Regions from separate parts of the Pseudomonas sp. GNP013 genome, predicted to be linked through region 1. Evidence: riboswitches for the same ligand, from Rfam matches in the RefSeq annotation. Region 1 holds a riboswitch; the other holds the start of a gene.
What was found. Region 1 has a riboswitch for manganese ahead of mntP (manganese efflux pump MntP). Riboswitches for the same ligand answer to the same signal wherever they lie in the genome.
Positions count from the first base shown of each region.

Region 1 (9,988 bases):
AACGAAAGCGCTGCGCGGCGTTCCCACCTGCAACAGTTGCAGGTCACCATTCGGGTCGGAGGCCGCACTGCCATCGGTATTCAGCGTAGAGATGTAGCGTTTATCGAACAAGTTGACCATGTTCAATGCAACGGACGTGTCCTTCAGGCCCGCGAATGCTCCCAGGTCATACGCCATGTTCGCGTTGGCCAACCAGTAACCAAGCACGCTCTGGTCATTGGTGTAGGTAAAGTAACGTTTGGTCATGTAAGTACCTTGCAGGCCCGCGCTCCAGCGGTTCCAGTTCCAGTCCAGGCCGCTTGAGTACATGATCCTGGGGGTATCGACGACCGTTTTGCCTTTGACATTCACCGTCTGCGCATTGCTGGTGTAGTTGTCATCGTAGGTGCTGTGGTTATACGAAAGCGAGTTGGACCAACGCCAATGTTCATCAGGCATCAAAGCAAAGGCGAACTCAGCACCTCGGCTGGTTACCGAGCCTACGTTGGCCACGCCATTGGCGCAGATGAAGATCCCGGTGCAGTTGGCGATAGCGATCAGGCGATTGTCGAACTGGGTGTTATAGACGGTGGCCGAGGCAATGTAGTGCTTGGACGTGCGCCGAACACCGGCTTCAATCGTCGTGGAGGTTTCCGGCTTGAGGCCTTTGAAGCCGTTGAGTGCGTCGACCGCTGCCTGAGTATTGCTGAATGGGCTGTAGGCCCCGGAAGGGAAGGCAGCCATATTCTGCGAATAAGAGGCGAACACCTCATCTTCGTCATTAAGCTTGTAGGTCGCACCAAACTGAGGAAGGAAGTGATCGCTGGCTTCCAGTGATCCGCTCGCGTATCCGACTTTTCCTTCAGCAGTCGTGGTCGTCACTGTGCTTTTGGCACCGAATTCAAGTTTTAAACGGTCGTCCAGCAGCGTGTACGTATCACGCAAGTAGAACTGACGCGTCAGGTCGTTGTAAGACTGATCGAATATGGTGGCCGATAATCCATAACCATTGGTCGTGACGATATGGTTCTGGGGCTCGTGTCCGGTGGTGTCGTAGAGATAGCGACCGACATTGTTCTTGTTGGACTGGATCCAGAATCCACCCTCGACCTCATGCTGGCCCAGGAACGCGGTGAGGGAGGTCTGAAAGCCGTTTCGATCAATGCCGTATTGGGTACTGCGCAATGCGTTCGCGGGGATTACTGAGGTGCCGGTATTGTAGGTGAACGGATAATACGAGTTACCAAACCCAGAGTTATGGTGATGGTAAACGGTGGTATCCAGCACCAGGTTATCCGAGAGGCTGAAATTGCCCTTCAGGATATCCAGTTCGTCATAGCGCAAGCTGCTGGCGTTGTAGACACCCTCTGCGGCGCTTTTGACGCCACCACTGAAGATACCGTTAGCGGCATTCACCGCACGGGTCCAATCGGGCGTGTAATAGGTGTAGTTGTAGCCCAGTCGGTCGATCATGCTTTTGGACAGCGACATCAGGTTGGCTTCTTCATGGTCCGACTTGCTGTGGAAGAAGCTGATGCGGTTGTCGCCGAATTTATACAGAACCTTGGCGTTGATCGCGTCTGATTTCTGCGGGTTGTCATTGCCCTTCCAGGCGTTGGCGTCGTACTTCTCACCCGAGACATACGCCGACAGGCCGTTGTACTCCCCGGTGTCGACACGCATGTAGGTGCGGCTGGTGTCGTAGCTGCCCATGGTCTGGGACAACCGGCCACCGAACTCTTTATCCGGGTCGGAGGTGGTGAACTGGATGGTACCGCCCAGATCGCTGTTGGAGGCGGTTCCCAACGAACCAATGCCTGCGGCGACAACGGTCGAACCCACGTTTTCCGGGATTACGGCGCGCGTAATGCTCAGCCCGTTGAAGTTGCCGAAGCTCATATTCCCCAGCGTTACCCCATCCAGCGTGTAGCCCAAGTGATGCATATCAAACCCGCGCAAGCTGATGCGCTGGCTGCCCTCTTCACGGCCCAGAGGATCACCGGACTGGAAGTTTACGCCAGACATGCTCTGCAAGGTCTTCAGCGGGTTGGTGCCTGCGGAGTAACGTTTAACGGTTGTTTCATCGACACGCTGAACCTGGCGCGTTTCTCCCTGGCCAATCACTGACACGGTGCCCAGGGTGGTGGTTGCTGTCGAGGCGGAGGCGTCAGGAGTATCTGCCGCCTGAGCCATCGCACTGACAAGACCAAGCGCACAAAAGGGCACCCAATGTTTGACGCCTACCTGCAAGCGAACTGGCTTGCAGGAATTGTATTTTGTCCTCATCGACAGCCTTCCTCAGAAAATAGGAGTACCAACGCGTTTGCCTTGGGCGGTGTTTGCGGGCGTTGCTCGGTTCTGCAGGGCAAGCAATCGCGTCTACTGCGCAACCTGACGCATCCTGCGAAGCCCTATGTCCGCTGGGAGGGCATATTAGTACACTTATTGTGTAGTAATTATTACCAACGTTGCGAACCCGAACGATCAGGCCCGGCTAATGGATAACGTTGGCTGATGAGCGCATTGGCTCGGCTGAACAGACGTTATGTTGGTTAGGCTGAATTGAAATGAATGACTTGTAGGCGATAGCCGAAGTCCGCTTGAACTGGCGGTTTTTCTGGCGCAGAACTTGGACGAAGAATGACATTACCGGCGCCAGCGCTCCCTACCTGGGCCCGCCATCGGAAGAAGCGTTCATGGGCAAAGGCGTGTCCGCCTGCGCGACCTGCGACGGTTTCTTCTATCGCAACAAGCCGGTCGCCGTGGTCGGTGGTGGCAACACCGCCGTGGAAGAAGCGCTGTACCTGGCCAACATCGCCAGCACCGTGACCCTGGTGCATCGTCGCGAGACCTTCCGCGCCGAGAAGATCCTGATCGACAAGCTGCACGCGCGTGTTGCTGAAGGCAAGATCATCCTCAAGCTCAACGCCACCCTGGACGAAGTCCTGGGCGACAACATGGGCGTGACCGGTGCACGCCTGAAGAACAACGACGGCAGCTTCGACGAGTTGAAAGTCGACGGCGTGTTCATCGCCATCGGCCACACCCCGAACACCTCGCTGTTCGAAGGCGTGCTGGACGCCAAGGACGGTTACCTGGTGGTGCAGGGCGGCCGTGAAGGCAACGCGACAGCCACCAACATCGACGGCATCTTCGCCGCCGGTGACGTGGCCGACCACGTCTACCGCCAGGCCATTACCTCGGCCGGCGCCGGCTGTATGGCGGCCCTGGACGCCGAGCGGTACCTCGATGGGTTGAAGGACGCGTCGTTCTGAAACGGTTGGAATAAAAAAACCGGCTGAAACACAGGCCGGTTTTTTGCGCGCGATTACTGTGGGAGCGAGCCTGCTGGCGAAAGACGTCAACGCTAGCCTGGTGGCTGAGCTGACCCCGCGTCCTGCAATTACTCCTGCGTGAGCAAGTACCGGGGCGCAACCAGTAAACCATCCCATTGCCACCCAACTGGAAAGTGACATGCCTTGCCGCCCGCCTCCGATCGCGCGAGGGCCAGTTCTCCAGCGCAATCTAGCGAGATGTAACCAAACAGCTTTGGAATTTAACATTTTTTTGACAACCATGAGGCCATATTGGCGTCCCTTGTTGGGGAGTAGCCTGCTCTTGACTTCGGTTTAAGAGCGTTCGTGTCAACATTCTCGGCACCATGCCGTGGTACGAACACCTTCCGGTTGGCGAGACCAACGATGCATCCATGCCTAAAGTCGGGCGTGTGGTTGCGTCGTTGACTCAAAGCCCGACTGGACGTGAACCGTGAATCCAATTTCCCTCGTTTTTCTTGCTTTGGCTATGTCCACGGACGCTTTTGCTGCGGCTATAGGCAAAGGCGCTAGTCTTCATAGGCCACGTTTAAGTGAAGCTCTGCGTACGGGTCTTATTTTTGGTGTGATTGAAGCTATAACCCCTGTAGTAGGGTGGGGCATTGGTCAAGTAGCCACCAAATACGTTGAAAGCTGGGATCACTGGATTGCTTTCACCCTACTGTTGGCGTTGGGTCTGCATATGATCTACAACGGGCTAAAACATGAAGATGTAGAGGAAGAAAAACCTAACCAGCACTCGTTCCTCATTTTGGCCGTTACCGCTTTCGCCACCAGCATTGACGCGTTAGCCGTGGGAGTCGGGCTTGCCTTCGTCAACGTGAATATCCTGGTTGCTGCGTCGGCAATTGGCATTGCCACCACGGTAATGGTGACCACAGGCGTGATGTTGGGTCGTGTACTTGGAACAATGGTTGGTAAGCGCGCTGAAATAATCGGTGGGTTGGTGTTGGTGCTAGTTGGCTCTACTATCCTCTATGAACATTTGTCCGTGGCATGATTTAGTTTGGACTTATCTCGCCGAAAATAAAGGCCTTACAGGGCGGGTTTAAGGCCTCTCTGTACCAGCGTGAAGTTGTTTTTCGTCTTGCTTGCTCTCGCTGAATTTATAGTGAAGAAGAGTCAAAAATAGGATTTAGTAATGGGTCTTCGATGGGTTGCAGCCACTGTGCTTCTGGCGATTTCTTGGATTGTTTTTCTGGCAATTTATATATTCAGGAATTGGTCGGGCTGGTTCTTTTAGATTCTTTTCGGCATGCAGGGGGCGGAATACTCGCTAGCGTATGGTCGCGAATTCATTGGGTGTAGAGTATGCGTCCGGCCAAGTCATCTACCCGTCCTCGCAAAGGCAAGACATGGTGTGCACTTAATTTAAGTGGGCACCAATTCTAGCCTTTTAAGTGGGTATTTCATGCAGCAAACACGCCGTTCCTATTCCAAATCCTTCAAGACCCAAGTCATTCAAGAGTGTGCCCAGCCCGGCGCTTCGATTGCCAGCATCGCGCTCAGCCATAGGCTCAACACAAACCTCGTGCACAAATGGATTCGGGTACACACGCAGAAAAACACGGCACTGCAACCTGCGTTTCTTCCATTACCCCTACCGCTGGCAGGAGCAAACTCGCAAGCGGCATCATCGAATATCTGCGTTGAGATCCAGCACTCGCGTGGCACTGTCAAAGTGAACTGGCCAACAGAAAATGCTGCGGCCTGCGCGACCTTTCTTCGAGACCTGCTGCGATGATTCGCATCGACTCCATCTGGCTCGCCACCGATCCGATGGACATGCGCGCAGGCACCGAAACTGCGCTAGCCAGGGTGATCGCGGTGTTCGGTGCGGCGAAGCCGCACTGTGCTTATCTATTTGCCAACCGCCGCGCCACGCGCATGAAAGTTCTGGTGCATGATGGTTTCGGTATCTGGCTAGCTGCACGTCGGTTGAACCAGGGTAGGTTCCACTGGCCAAGCGTTCGTCATGGCTCTGAAATGCAGTTGGACACCGAGCAACTCCAGGCCTTGGTATTGGGCCTGCCATGGCAACGAGTGAGTTCCGGCGGCTCGATCACACTGCTTTAACGGCTGCCATTAGCCTATCGGTTGATCGCCGCGAACTGCCTGCTCTGGCAAAGTCGGCAGCATGACCTCTTCGCCTAATCTCGACCAAATGTCCCCCGACCAGCTGCGTGCCTTAGCAGCGCAGTTGCTGTCGCAGGTCGAAACCATGGGCAAGAAGATCAACCGCGATCAAACGCTCATCGAGAAACTGACCCACGAGATTGCCCAACTTAAGCGTTTGAAGTTTGCCAAGCGTAGCGAGCAGATGAGTCCTGAGCAGGCCAGCCTGCTAGATGACCTGATCGATACCGATATCGCGGCGATTGAAGCAGAGCTTCAGGCGTTGCAGACAGTGCCAGCGGCGACCGAGAAAAAGCAGAAGCCCAAGCGCACGGCGTTGCCGGCAGAGTTTCCGCGCATATTGATCCATCACGAACCAGACAATACTCACTGCCAATGCGGCTGCGCACTCAAGCGTATAGGTGAAGACGTCAGCGAGAAACTGGACTACACGCCGGGCGTATTTACCGTTGAACGCCACATCCGTGGCAAATGGGTCTGCGATGACCGCGAAACACTGATTCAGGCGCCGGTTCCGGCGCAGATCATCGACAAGGGCATCCCGACCGCTGGGCTTCTGGCGCACGTCATGATTGCCAAGTTTGCCGACCATCTTCCACTTTACCGCCAGGAGTCGATTTTCGGCCGAGCCGGCTTGGCGATTCCACGTTCAACATTGGCCCAATGGGTAGGTGTGACGGGCGTGCAGTTGCAGCCTCTGGTTGATGCGTTGCACGACGTGGTACTCAAGCAGCACGTCATCCACGCCGATGAAACACCCGTGCAGATGCTCGCTCCAGGCTCGAAGAAAACCCATCGTTCATATGTATGGGCCTACGCTACCAGCCAATTCAGCAAAACATCGGCTGTCGTCTACGACTTCAGCCCTAGCCGTGCCGGTGAGCACGCTCGCAACTTCCTGCGAGGCTGGAAGGGCAATCTGGTCTGCGATGATTTTGGTGGCTACAAGGCCAGCTTCGTACTCGGGGCGACGGAGATCGGCTGCATGGCCCATGCGCGGCGCAAGTTCTTCGAACTGCATGCCACGAACAAAAGCACGCTCGCCGAACAAGCTCTTCGCTATATCCAATTGCTTTACGAAATAGAGAGTGAAGTCCGCGACCTGGAGCCAGATTCACGGCAACGAATACGGCAAGAAAAAGCCGTACCGGTGATGGAAAGGCTGCATGCCTGGATGATCGGCCAGCGCGATCTCGTGCCTGAAGGTTCGGCCATCAGCAGAGCCCTGGATTACAGCTTGAAACGATGGGCAGCGCTATCGCGCTACCTTGATGACGGGGCTGTACCCATTGACAACAATTGGGCCGAGAACCAAATCCGACCGTGGGCTCTTGGACGCAAGAACTGGCTATTTGCAGGATCGCTACGCAGCGGCAAACGGGCGGCAGCGATCATGAGTTTAATCCAGTCTGCACGGCTCAACAGGCATGATCCGTATGCCTATTTGAAGGATGTACTTACGCGTCTGCCAACTCAGCGCGCAAGTAAGATTGCAGATTTACTGCCACATAACTGGCTTCTGCCACGGAGCCGTTGAAATGGAAAAGATCACAAAGCAGTTCTTTCATTGATGAGCTTGTTTGCTATCGCTCGGCGCTTGATCACGATCCTCAAGACTATAATCTCGAACTACTTGGGCGATGCGCAGGTGATAGTCATCGAAAACCTGCCTACGGCCTGCTAATTGGGCCGAACGATGTAGCTCAAGGCCGCGCCACCGCTTAATAGCTTCCTCGTCACGCCAAAATGACAGTGAGAGAACCTTTCCTGGTTCACTTAGGCTTTGGAAACGCTCAACTGAGATGAAACCATCCAGCTCTGCTAGCAATGGTTTCAGTTCAGCGGCAAGGTCAAGATACCGCTGGTATTGCTCCTCATGAGGCCATGCTTCAAAGATAACTGCGATCATTGCTGAGTTTCCCGATCACGATAGAAATGAGGGATGCGACCATTAAGGGAGGGCAAATAACTCCACCGGTAAGGACGAGCAGATGAGGCTGGTTGTCGATGCAGCCATGCCAAAATCGCCTCAGAGGCGATAGTCAATGCAAGTTGCTGGCCTGGACATTGATGTCTTCCTGAGCCGAAGCTGAAGGTTCGTCGTTGCGTTCGTTTGACCAAGAGTCTATCGGGATCTGGGTTCGCGTAGGGATCCCTATTGGCTGAAGCGAGCAACACTAGAACGGTATCACCCGCCTCCAAGACGCTGCTCCCGATAGTGCATCGCTTCGCAACGAATCGCCGGGTGTTTTGCACGGGCGAGTCGTAGCGCGCTACCTCTTCCACCAAGTCTGCAACGAGCATCTGCTTAGGTTGCATGTCTTTAATCAGATCAGGGTTACGATGGAGCGCTACAAGGGTATTGCCGATCAGGCCTGCGGTGGCTTCGCAGGTCTGTGACAACAGGCCGATCAGGTTAGCGATCAATGCATCATGATCTCTCCAGGCGGTGGCTTCGCATCCGCTCCAGATATGGCTTAAGAAGCGGCTACTTTCATCGTCGTTACTCAGCAGCGCGCTGAATAATTGACTAAGTCGAGTGGCCCCGGAATTAGCTTCACCGAGTTGAATTTCGTCGCTTAACGGCGACAGGCAGGCGACAAAATCCCGTGTCAGCCTCGCTACTTCCTGTAGCCGGCTGGATGGAAGGCCTATCAAGGCGGCAATAACGGAAACCGGTAACGTGAACATCAACTCATCTAGGTTTTCAACCGGGTTATCGAGGGTCTCGACCACACGTGACACGATGTCTGCGATGCTATCTGTCTCGACAGAGGCCAAGGCAGGTTCGATAGCCATCCTGGGGCACAGGTGATGCGGGCCCTCGTTCATGCGCATCAAACGACCGAAAATCATCCCTGCCACGCCTTGCGCAATCGCGGGAGGAATCGGCTCGTTTAGCGGACGCACCCGACAGTCGGGATGCCCCAGAATGGCTTCGACAGCTTTGGCACTACTTGCAATCCATAAACGAAGGTCTGCATCGAATAGCAGGCCGTTTTGTTGCCTGAGACCTGAGTAATAAACGTAGGGATCAGTATGGGTAGCTGCTTCAAAAGGCGTCATTCCGGAAGTCCTGTTCACAAAGAACGACTACTATCGAACATCCTCCATGGTGACGATTCGCTCAGGAACGAAATATGGATGCTCTAAGCAATGACACCGCGATTTCTCGGGTAGCCGGCGCTATTGCCGAACCAGCGAGGACGAAAATGCTTTGTTCGCTGATGGACGGCCACGCCCGTACCAGTACCGAAATGGCCGTCATCGCCGACGTGAGTGCATCCACGGCGAGCGCGCATTTGGCAAGACTAAAAGAGGACGGGTTGGTAAAGTTGCACACGCAGAGCAGGCATCGCTACTACAGTCTGGCTGACGCGCAAGTGGCCCAGGCTATTGAGGCCCTCATGGTGATCAGCCAAAACGCAGATACACGATCTGTGTCCACGACCCCAACCCGATTGCAGTTCGCGCGTACCTGTTATGACCACATGGCGGGAACACTGGCTGTACAACTGCACGACCATTTCATGGAGTCAGGCTGGTTAACCGTGCCGGTTTCTGGGGAGCCTATGTATCAGCTCACGATGAGCGGCGAAAAAGCCATGACCGATCTCGGTATCGAGATAGAAAAAGTAAGGGCACAACGGCGTCGTTTCGCGTGCTCCTGCCTGGACTGGAGCATGCGGCGCCCTCATCTTGCCGGAGCACTCGGAGCGGCTTTTCTACAGACGGTCATAAGCCGCAAGTGGGTTATCCAAGACCTTGATAGTCGGGCACTCGCATTGACATCCAAGGGCCGAAAGGAGCTGTCTGGCCGATTCGGGATCATGCTGGAAAACAAAGAGATAGAGAGATCAGTAGTGCGGAATGCGACACGTCCCGCCGAGCCGGCTTTGCCGGCACGATAATTACTAATCCCTTCAGCTAAGCATCTATCAAGAAGCGGGCATTGCTTCGCGTGCCATATCTAAAATCAACGTGTATTAGCGGGACGCTTACTGATGACGTACTAACGTGGCGTTCATACATGATTGACATACAACCGCTGAGAAAGTGCCAGATACACGAAGCGCATGGCTCATCAATGCCTTGCCAAAGGTCCGCAGCGGTAACCGTAGTCGACTCTGTTAAGGATCAGCGCTTCGAGCCCACGAATAGATTTATGTTCAGCGAACAGACAGATTTACCATTGCAACAAAATATTTCTTCGCTAGCTTGAAATACGGGCCACCTCGCCCCTGTTGCAATAATGCCAAGAGTGGCGTTGCGACATTAACTTATCCAGGCAGTGTTTTGGCCCGTCTAATAGGAGAGCAACAATGAAAATTGTAACCGGCGTAATTGCTATAAGCGTAGCGTTCGCAGCGTGCTCATTAGTTTATGCTTCTCAAAGCAAAGCCCCTATTGCCCAAGAGTTCAATACTCACGTAATCACCGGTTCACCACCGCTACTGCAACTAGCGGGCAATGGTGGATCGGGCGGTAATGGTGGCGCTGGAGGAAGTAACGGCGGCCAGGGCGGGGCGGGTGGAGCC
Region 1 covers NZ_JBTGUT010000001.1:2,117,502-2,127,489, forward strand. Annotated here, with positions in the region: gene ACXX81_RS09465 (TonB-dependent receptor domain-containing protein) at 1-2,265, opposite strand, end outside; partial or broken gene ACXX81_RS09470 (FAD-dependent oxidoreductase) at 2,628-3,254, shown strand; yybP-ykoY riboswitch at 3,575-3,742, shown strand; gene mntP (manganese efflux pump MntP) at 3,748-4,314, shown strand; gene tnpA (IS66-like element accessory protein TnpA) at 4,726-5,058, shown strand; gene tnpB (IS66 family insertion sequence element accessory protein TnpB) at 5,055-5,390, shown strand; gene tnpC (IS66 family transposase) at 5,452-6,987, shown strand; gene ACXX81_RS09495 (antibiotic biosynthesis monooxygenase family protein) at 7,015-7,359, opposite strand; gene ACXX81_RS09500 (cytochrome P450) at 7,356-8,516, opposite strand; gene ACXX81_RS09505 (ArsR/SmtB family transcription factor) at 8,591-9,361, shown strand.

Region 2 (9,988 bases), 2.0 Mb from region 1:
GCCAGCGCATCGTCGGCCAACTGGCGGAAAACGCCCGAGGCTTTTTCGACGGCGCCCCGCTGCGGGTCGTCAGTTGATAGACTGCGCCCTTTTTTCAAGGAGCAGACCATGGATCCGCGCAGTGAAGTGCTGCTTCGCCAGCCCGAACTTTTTCAAGGCAACCTGCTGCTGGTCGGTTTGCCGGCTGACGACTTGCTCGGTCGTCTGCCCAATGCCCACGGCTGGTGCTGGCACGCCGGTGACCAGGCGGCGCTCGACGCACGCTTCCCGGAGCGCAGCGCGTTTGGCGTGAATGTACCCGAGCGCGCGTTCGACGCGGCGGTAATCTTCCTGCCCAAGTCCAAGGACCTCACCGATTACCTGCTCAATGCGGTGGCCGCACGCCTGCCCGGCGCCGAGCTGTTTCTGGTGGGAGAGAAAAAAGGCGGTATCGAAAGTGCCGCCAAGCAGCTGGCCCCATTCGGCAAACCGCGCAAGCTGGACAACGCACGGCATTGCCAACTGTGGCAGATCACCGTGGTCAATGCGCCGCCGGCCGTTGAACTGGAAAGCCTGGCACAGGTGTTCGAGGTGCCGCTGGCCGAGGGCCCGCTGAAAGTGGTCAGCCTGCCAGGCGTGTTCAGCCACGGGCGCCTTGATCGCGGCACCGAGTTGCTGCTGGCGCATCTGGACAAGCTGCCGAGCGGCCATCTGCTGGACTTCGGTTGCGGCGCTGGTGTGCTGGGGGCTGCGGTCAAGCGTCGCTACCCGCACAACAGCGTGACGATGCTGGATGTAGACGCCTTCGCCACCGCCAGCAGTCGCCTCACCCTGGCGGCCAACGGCCTGGAAGCCGAGGTGCTGACCGGCAACGGAATCGACGCCGCGCCGATGGGTTTGAATGCGATCCTGAGCAACCCGCCGTTTCACGTCGGCGTGCACACCGATTATTTCGCCACCGAGAACTTGCTGCGAAAAGCGGCAAAACACCTGGCAAAAGGTGGCGAACTTCGCCTTGTCGCCAATAGCTTCCTGAAGTATCAGCCGCTGATCGAAGAGCACCTGGGCATCTGTGCGGTGAAGGCCGAGGGCAACGGTTTTCGCATTTACCGCGCCAAGCGTCCCTAACGGGCGTTTGAAAAAGAAGGCTTGCCGAATGTGTCCTGGCTAGGCAGAATCCGCTCCGTCCTAGGGGAGTAGTCTCCCACGAGTTCAATCTCGTCCGGCATACGTCAACATACTTGGTCAACAGACCATGGCGTATGCGACCCAGGAGTCCGCACAGACGGACCGGGGTTTGACAAGACCTATGACACGCACACCTTACCCGGGGCGGGAAGGCTGTTCGTGTCATAGCCGTGTCGACCCGCCCCTGGAACCTACCTGATGCTGGATTCTCTGCTCGTCCCCACCGCAATCGTTGCCTTGGCCGAAATTGGCGACAAGACGCAACTGCTCGCGCTCATCCTTGCCGCACGCTTTCGCAAACCCTGGCCGATCATCGCCGGCATCGTCGCCGCGACCCTGGCCAACCATGCGGCCGCCGGTGCCGTAGGCGCCTGGTTTGGCAGCTTTTTCTCGGACGCGGTGCTGCACTGGATTCTCGCCGCAAGCTTCTGTGCCACGGCCTTGTGGACGCTGGTACCGGACAAACTCGACGATGACGAGGCCAGCACCACGCGCAAGTTCGGACCGTTTCTGACCACGCTGATTGCGTTCTTCCTCGCGGAGATCGGTGACAAGACGCAGATCGCCACGGTGATGCTGGCGGCGCAGTACCCGGAGCTATGGCTGGTGATTATCGGCACGACCCTGGGCATGTTGATTGCCAACGTACCGGTGGTGCTGGCGGGGAATTTTGCCGCGGAGAAACTGCCACTGACCCTGATTCGCCGGTTGGCAGCGACGGCGTTTTTCATCCTGGCGATTGTGGCGGTGTACAAGGCCATGCAAAGCAGCGGGTGGATCTAGCGCCAAATGTGGGAGGGGGCTTGCTCCCGATTGCGGTGCGTCAGCCTGGTATGCCTTGGCTGATCCACTGCTACCGGGAGCAACCCCCCTCCCACACTCAGGTCTTCATCAGCGTTGGAACATCAGGATTTTTTGGCCTGTTGGTACAGCGGCATCACTTTCGGAATGGCCGCCTGCAGCGAGGCGATCCGGCTATCGGAGGCCGGGTGAGTGCTCATGAACTCGGGCGGTGAGCCTTCGGAAGCCTTGGCCATCTTGTTCCACAGCGTGATCGCCGCGTTCGGGTTGTAGCCGGCGCGGGCCGACAGTTCCAGGCCGATCAGGTCGGCTTCGTTTTCATTGCTGCGGCTGTTGGGCAAGGTCATGCCGTAGTTGGCCACGGTATCGGCCAGCGCCAGGCTGTCCTGGCCCAGGCCGAATATCGCACCGGCGCCTTGCTTGGCCATCTGGATGCCATAGGCCTTGGACATGGCTTCACGGCCATGCTCGCGCAAGGCGTGGGCAATTTCATGGCCCATCACTGCGGCCAGCTCGTCATCGGTGAGCTTGAGATTGTCGATCAATGCGCTGTACACGAAGATTTTGCCGCCAGGCCCGCAGTTGGCGTTCATCTCGTCGCTCTTGATCAGGTTCACTTCCCACTTCCACTGCGCCGCATCCGGACGGAAGGTGGGCGCCTGGGCGATCAGCCGATTGGCAATCGCCTGCACGCGTTTGGCGTTGGCACTGGTTTTGTCCACCAGGCCTTTGCCACTGGCTTCGCCCAACGTCTGCTGGTAGGACTGGGCATACATCTGGTCGACTTCCTGACTCGACAGCATGCTGAACATGTATTGCTTGCGCTCAACCCCCACGGCGCCGCCGCTGGTGGTGTTGACCGACTGACACCCGGCCAGCAGCATGGCCGCCGCCAATACACTTACTGCCAATGACTTTTTCATGCGAGACGCTCCCTGAAAACATGGCGCGTATCGTAGGCCCTCGTGTGTATCCGCGCCAGATACACACGACGTTTAACTGCTGTATTTCCGATACATCCCACAAGAGTGTACCGACGGCAGCAACTGTCAGGCCGGGGTCAGGCACTCCGGGCCGTTGAGCTTGGGATCGTTGACCATATTGGCCAGGACCCTTTCGCGCAACGCGGTGGGCTCACTGGCCAGCAGCGCCTGCAATACGTGCAACGGGGTCTCGGGATCGAGCCACGCCGCCTGGCCCGCAGCATCCAGGATCAGCGGCCGGCGCTGGCTTTGCGCGGCCTGGGTGACCACCGCAGTGCTCAGCCACACCTGTTCCTGCACCGGGTAGGCTTCCCAGATCGCCGCGAAAAACAGCGTCGAGCCCTCCCCCGGCGTCAACCAGTACGGGCGTTTGCGCTGGGTACCGCGCCATTCGTAAAAACCGTTGGCCGGCAGCAGGCAGCGACGCTGGCGAAACGCCTCGCGGAACATCGGTTGCTCCGCCAGGGTTTCGGCGCGGGCATGGGCCGGCGTGCGGGAAAGATCAGTCAGCCACGGCGGGGTCAGGCCCCAGCGGGCACGCGCCAGGGTGCGCTGGCCTTCGCTCTGGCGCTGGATCAGCACTGAGTCATTCGGGGAAATGTTCCACTGGGCCTGCTGGTCCGCCGGAAAGCCCGGCAGGGCGGCAAAGCCGGGATTCCAGCGAAACAGGGCATAACGTCCACACATGGGGCAACACGACTCTTGGGGTAAACCGACCGACAGCCTAACAGACCAGCACGTCAGGAAAGCTGTCGGGTTCATCACCGGGCAGGGGCTGCGCGCCGATATAGGCGGTGATCAGCTCACGGGCATAGGCAGCGTGATCATTATCGACCTCCAGACCCAGCAGGCCGAAAATCGGCAACTCGCCAGTGCCCCCGAGCAGATGGCGCCCCACCAGATGTGCCTCGATGCCCTCGCTGGCGAGCATCTGTTGCAGCAACTCGCCTTCCATGAGGTTTTCCGGTTCGTAGATTCGCTGCATGGGCGTGCCTGCTATTCGTTCTCGGCGTGGACTTCAAGCATCCATTCATGGCCATCCGTTTGCAGGATGAAATTGATCGGTCGGCAACAGACCGGGCAATCCTCGATATAGCGCTGATCGCCACCGGAAAGATCCAGCACCGCCTCCGCCGGCTCACCACAATAAGGACAATCATACGGTTCAGTTTCCAGCATCGCAGTCTCCCAGGTGACTTGTGCGTATAATCGCCGGTCTATTGACAGGGCTATTGATCGGCCGGGCCAATTACCCGCGCCGCACCCTGGTATTTCCTCTACTTATCCTAGCCGTTTCCAACAAGAGAGCATGATGGGCGAATTCGATACCATCCGACCTTACAACGACAGCGAAGTCCCGGCAGTGCTGGCACGTCTGTTCAGCGACAAGGCCTTTCTGGACATCCTGACCCACTTCCGCTTCCCCCGCTTCGCCGGCACCCTGGGCTGGCTGCTCAAGCCGATGATTGCCCGCAAGCTGCGCCGTGAATTCGCCGGCGTCACCACCGTGGCCACGCTGCAGGACAAGGTCGAGTACTACGTCGACCACACCATCGACCGCGCGACCGACGGCGTGACCTACACCGGCGTCGAACAGCTCAAGTCCGGCACCGCGTACCTGTTCCTGGCCAACCACCGCGATATCGTGATGGACCCGGCGTTCGTCAACTATGCCGTGTACCACGCCGGTCTGCCGACGCCACGCATCGCCATCGGTGACAACCTGCTGCAAAAGCCGTTTGTCAGCGACCTGATGCGCCTGAACAAGAGCTTCATCGTGCACCGCTCGATCACCGGGCGAAAGGAAAAGATGGCGGCGTATCATTTGCTGTCGGCCTACATCAATCATTCGATCCGCAATGACTGCCAGTCCATCTGGATCGCCCAGGCCGAAGGCCGCGCCAAGGACGGGGATGATCGCACTGAATCGGCGATCCTCAAGATGTTCCACGTGAGCCGCAAGGATGAGCCGTTTGCCGAGGTCATCCAGTCGTTGAACCTGACGCCGGTGTCCATCAGCTACGAGTACGACCCCTGCGATACCGCGAAGGCGCGCGAGCTGTATATCCGCGCCACCACCGGCACCTACAGCAAGGCGCCGGGCGAGGACGATGTGAGCATCGCGCTGGGTATCACCGGCTACAAGGGCCGCGTGCACATCAACTTCGCACCGCCGATCACCGAGCGCTTCGAGGACACCAAGCTGCTGGCCGTGGAAATGGACCGGCAGATTCTCGGCGGTTATCGGTTGTTCCCGGTGCATTACCTGGCGTATGCGCAGTGGGCCGATGCAGACCCGCAGTTGCAGGTGCCGACCGCGGCTGAAGTCTTCCCGGCCGATGAGCTGGCCAAGGCGAAAACGGAATGGGAAAGGCGTTTGAATGAGTGCCCAGCGGAACACCGGCCCTACCTGGTGACGCAGTACGCAACGCCGGTGCGCAACCAGTACCGCGTCAAAGCCGGAATCCCTCTGTAAGCACCTTCACACAGGGGGTATTGCAGTGATCTTAAAAATGGGTGCTGAGCCAGGACAGGACCAGCGCCAGCCCGAGACCTGCAAACCCTATACGGTAAGCCAGGCGATGCGCCCGCTCGATGCGCACATCCAGAAACAGCATGGGTTGGTCGATCGCGCGCTCTTCGCTCTGGGCGGTGAGGTCGGCCATTGCGCGCTGCTCGCAAAAACGCGCAACGAACAGCAGCGCCGCCGCGAGGCCGGCCAGCAATAGAGCCATGACATTGATCAACAGTGCGGGCAGCGCCATCGCAAACCTCGGTGAACCCATACGCTGATATCCATTCGGACACACCTGAACGGTAGTGGCGCCCTGCGCCTGTAACGATCCCGTCCACTTGCGATTAATGTATCGAGTAATTTACAGCGTCACCTGAACGTCACCTTAACAAGCCATTCTGTTGCCCTTCGAACGCCCGGGAGCTTGTCATGTTGCATGCGCAGAACCAGGACCGGTTGTATCTGGTCGCCCAAAGTGATGAACAGGAGGCGCTGATCGGCAGCTTGGCGTTCAACGTTCAGGACCGCCACTGGCTGGTGTATTGCGCCCTGGGCGGGCATCAACATGCGGATTGGCCGGAGATGGATCTGCTCACGGGCGTGAGCATGCTGGACTTCCACGTCGACAGCGCCGCGTGAAGAAACGCCCGGCGAAAAAAAACCGGGCTCAGCGATGAGCCCGGTTTTTTTGTGAACGGCTTACTGCTGCGAGCTGAGCAACTGGCCGATGCTGGGGTCCTTGAACAGACGGGTCAGCGCGTCGCTGAGCACGTCACTGACCAGCTTGGTGTTGGTTTCCTGGTTCGGCGACATGCCGAAGCGCTGGTTGAGCGACGCCGCGTAACGGCCGCTGTAGCGACGGGTACCGGCGCTGACATCGGACTTGAACGTGGCACCGATGGAGGCTTCAGTCACGTACAGGCCTTCCTTGGGCGACTGGTATTTCAGTTCGGCCAGGGTAACGGTCAGTTGGGGGGCACCCGGCGAAGTGGTCGGCGTGAACCCCAGCAGGCGCACGGCGGCTTCAGCCTGGGCCTGCAGCTTGGGCAGCACGTCCTGGCCGGTCACCGAAATCAATGCGGTCTCCGGGTACAGGCCGCCGCGCGAGCCCAGGGTTGGCGATGGACGACCGTCCACCACACGCACCGACACCGGCTGACCATGCCCCACCGGCGCCAGCTGCGTGGTGATCTTGGGTTGCGGGCTGAGTTGTTGCGGGCTGTTGGCGCAGCCAACCAGGGTCAAACTGGTCACAGTGATCAAACCGAACAACAGGCGTTGCAACATACTCATTTCTCCAGGACTAGATGCAAACAGGCCGCCAGTATAACGGTGCACGCGCGCCACTCACCAGCGATCCTGAACGGCAGCTGAAGCCACGGCGAAATTACAATTTCGCATAAATTCGTCATTCCAGTGTCATGGCAGACTGGCAACCTTCAAGCATGTAACACAACCGGTACACGCCATGCGCCTGCTCAAATCGTTGTTCATGTCACACACCCGCCATCGCCAGTTCGCGCTGCTCGACGCCAGGGGCCATTGCCTGGCCTTCAAGCAATGCAGCCTGCCACCTGTCGGCGAGGGCTGGGTGGAAGTCACCGAGACACGCCTGTGCTGGATGCACCGTCCACTGCCCGCCAGCGCTCGGGTTCGGCCGGGGGTCGCGCACGCACATTCGCGCCAGGCGTTGGCCTCCTGACCACAAGCCTAATAAAAGTCATAAAACACGCCCATTTCTGCGGCGTTCTTCGCTACAATCTCCCCCCGATTATAAGGACGTCTCCTGATCGGGCCTCGCAGCACCGTTAATGCCTCGGCATTAACCCAAGAATCGCCCACAGAGAGCCGCCCACACAGATCGAGTGAAGCTGGCGCGCTTGCTGTTTTCCTTGCAGACCACCCGCCTTTACCGCATCTGCCAGAGCTGCCATTGCGCTCGGCCACTTGAGTTGTTTGCCCGTTTTGCCGCGTGTCGGCAAAGGTGTTTCGGGCCAGGTGCCAGGCTGAGGCAGCCCTTTTTTGAGGTTCACGTCTTCAAAAGAGCGTGAAAAAACGGGTTTTCACAACTTCACAAGAGTGTGGCGAGCAAATGAATAGTTTGGCGTTTGTACAAGCACCATCAGCGTCTGGAACAGCCCAACCCCCCAGGACCGAGTACGCCTCAATAACCGGAGCTTGAGCCTGTCCGCGACGGATTGATTGCACGAATCGCACGCTTTGACCATAAGTCGAATTGCCACAGGCGCCCATGAATGCGTTCATAGGCAGATCAGCCCGGCAGCAAGCGTGCGCTGGAAGTTGCAAGGAATTGCGAAACGGACATGGCGATCCTGGCCATGGGTAACCTGGGGCAACACGTGAACCGCCCCGTCACTCCTGGCAGCCATGCCGTCAATTTGGTGCTGCAGATTTTGGAGACGCGTTAAATGGCGCATAACGAAGCAGTCGACGTAGTACTGGTAGGGGCCGGCATCATGAGTGCCACCCTGGCCGTGCTGCTCAAAGAGCTCGACCCCGGCCTCAAGCTGGAAGTCGTTGAGCTGATGGACTCGGGTGCCGCGGAGAGTTCCAACCCGTGGAACAACGCCGGTACCGGCCACGCCGGCCTGTGTGAGCTGAACTACACGCCGCAGGCTGCCGATGGTTCCATCGACATCAAGAAAGCCGTGCATATCAACACCCAGTTCGAGGTGTCGAAGCAGTTCTGGGCGTACCTGACCAAAAAGGGCACCTTTGGCTCGGCCAGATCCTTTATCAGCCCGGTGCCGCACCTGAGCTTCGTGCAGGGTGAAAGCGGCGTGTCGTTTCTCAGGAAGCGTTTTGAAACCCTCGTGCAGCACCATGCGTTTTCGGACATGCATTACACCGAAGACCGTGGCGAAATGGCCGAGTGGATGCCGCTGATGATGCCCGGCCGCCCGCTGGATGAAAAAATCGCGGCCACCCGTGTGATGAACGGCACCGACGTCAACTTCGGTGCCCTGACCAACCAGTTGCTCGGTCACCTCACCAGTACACCTGAGGCCCAGGTCAAGTACTGCAAGCGGGTCACCGGCCTCAAGCGCAACGGTGCCGGCTGGACGGTGAGCATCAAGGACGTGAACAGCGGCGAAAGCCGCGAAGTCGACGCCAGGTTCGTGTTCCTCGGCGCCGGTGGTGCGGCCCTGCCGCTGCTGCAAGCGTCGGGCATCGACGAAAGCAAAGGCTTCGGCGGTTTCCCGGTCAGCGGCCAGTGGCTGCGTTGCGACAACCCGGACGTGGTCAAGCATCACCAGGCCAAGGTGTACAGCCAGGCGGCGGTGGGCTCGCCACCGATGTCCGTGCCACACCTGGACACCCGGGTAGTGGATGGCAAGAAATCCCTGCTGTTCGGGCCATACGCCGGCTTTACCACCAAGTTTCTCAAGTACGGTTCATTCCTCGACCTGCCGATGTCGATTCGCGCCGGCAACATCGGCCCGATGCTGGCCGTGGCGCGCGACAACATGGACCTGACCAGGTACCTGGTCAGCGAAGTGCGCCAGTCCATGGAACAGCGCCTGGAATCCCTGCGCCGCTTCTATCCGCAAGCCAAAGCTGAAGACTGGCGCCTGGAAGTGGCCGGCCAACGGGTGCAGATCATCAAGAAAGACCCGAAGAAAGGCGGCGTGCTGCAATTTGGCACCGAGCTGGTCGCAGCCAAAGACGGCTCGCTGGCGGCACTGCTGGGTGCGTCTCCGGGAGCTTCAGTGACGGTTTCGATCATGCTGGAACTGATTGAGCGTTGCTTCCCGGAAAAAGCTGCCGGCGAATGGGCGGTCAAGCTGCACGAGATCTTCCCCGCACGTGAGAAAGTGCTGGAAACCGATGCCGAGCTGTATCGCAGGATCAACACGCAGAACAACATCAGCCTGGAGCTGGTTGAACAAGGCGACGAGGCTGAAAGCTACGCTTGAGGCCTGAACGCAATAAAAAACGCCCCTCGCAGGGGCGTTTTTTTTTGCCGGGGTCATCAGCCGCGGGCTTTTTCGATCAGATCGATGTACTCGGGCGCGTGGCGCTGGTCCTTGATCACGTCGACGAAGGTCTGACCATGCTCGTCCTTGCCATCCAGATCCAGGCCGGCGGCCTTGAAAAAGCCAAGGAAGCGCTCGAAATCATCGATACGCAGGCCACGGTAGGCCTTGATCAGCTTGTGCAGAGACGGTGAAGTCGCGTCAACCGGCTCGAAATCCAGGAACAACTTGATCTGGTCGTCGCCGATCTCGTCACCAATCACCTGTTTCTTATCTTTACGCATTACCGGCTCCAGCCTGCAGACATTTTCACGGGGTCTGAAGTCTACCTTTGGAAGCGATGAAGCGCCTAGTCGAACTGGGCCAGCATCCACGCTTGATAAGCCGCCACTTCGGCATCGCCTTCACGCGGCGCCCAACTGGCCAGCTCACCTTCGCCCACCGGACGATACGGTCCGGCCTTGCATTCGAACATCACCGTGTCGGGCTCCAGCACCACCAGCCCGTGGAAAACCCCCGGCGGC
Region 2 covers NZ_JBTGUT010000001.1:4,129,065-4,139,052, forward strand. Annotated here, with positions in the region: gene ACXX81_RS18150 (2-hydroxyacid dehydrogenase) at 1-77, shown strand, start outside; gene ACXX81_RS18155 (methyltransferase) at 109-1,107, shown strand; yybP-ykoY riboswitch at 1,158-1,278, shown strand; gene ACXX81_RS18160 (TMEM165/GDT1 family protein) at 1,366-1,950, shown strand; gene ACXX81_RS18165 (M48 family metallopeptidase) at 2,073-2,891, opposite strand; gene ACXX81_RS18170 (SOS response-associated peptidase) at 3,018-3,638, opposite strand; gene ACXX81_RS18175 (putative signal transducing protein) at 3,676-3,936, opposite strand; gene ACXX81_RS18180 (CPXCG motif-containing cysteine-rich protein) at 3,948-4,130, opposite strand; gene ACXX81_RS18185 (1-acyl-sn-glycerol-3-phosphate acyltransferase) at 4,264-5,427, shown strand; gene ACXX81_RS18190 (hypothetical protein) at 5,459-5,716, opposite strand; gene ACXX81_RS18195 (hypothetical protein) at 5,896-6,105, shown strand; gene ACXX81_RS18200 (YajG family lipoprotein) at 6,166-6,753, opposite strand; gene ACXX81_RS18205 (hypothetical protein) at 6,935-7,168, shown strand; gene mqo (malate dehydrogenase (quinone)) at 7,896-9,404, shown strand; gene ACXX81_RS18215 (PA4642 family protein) at 9,461-9,748, opposite strand; gene ACXX81_RS18220 (WbuC family cupin fold metalloprotein) at 9,814-9,988, opposite strand, start outside.
Region 2: it holds a riboswitch for manganese, as region 1 does, so the genes downstream of both, ACXX81_RS18160 (TMEM165/GDT1 family protein) here and mntP (manganese efflux pump MntP) in region 1, are expected to answer to the same signal.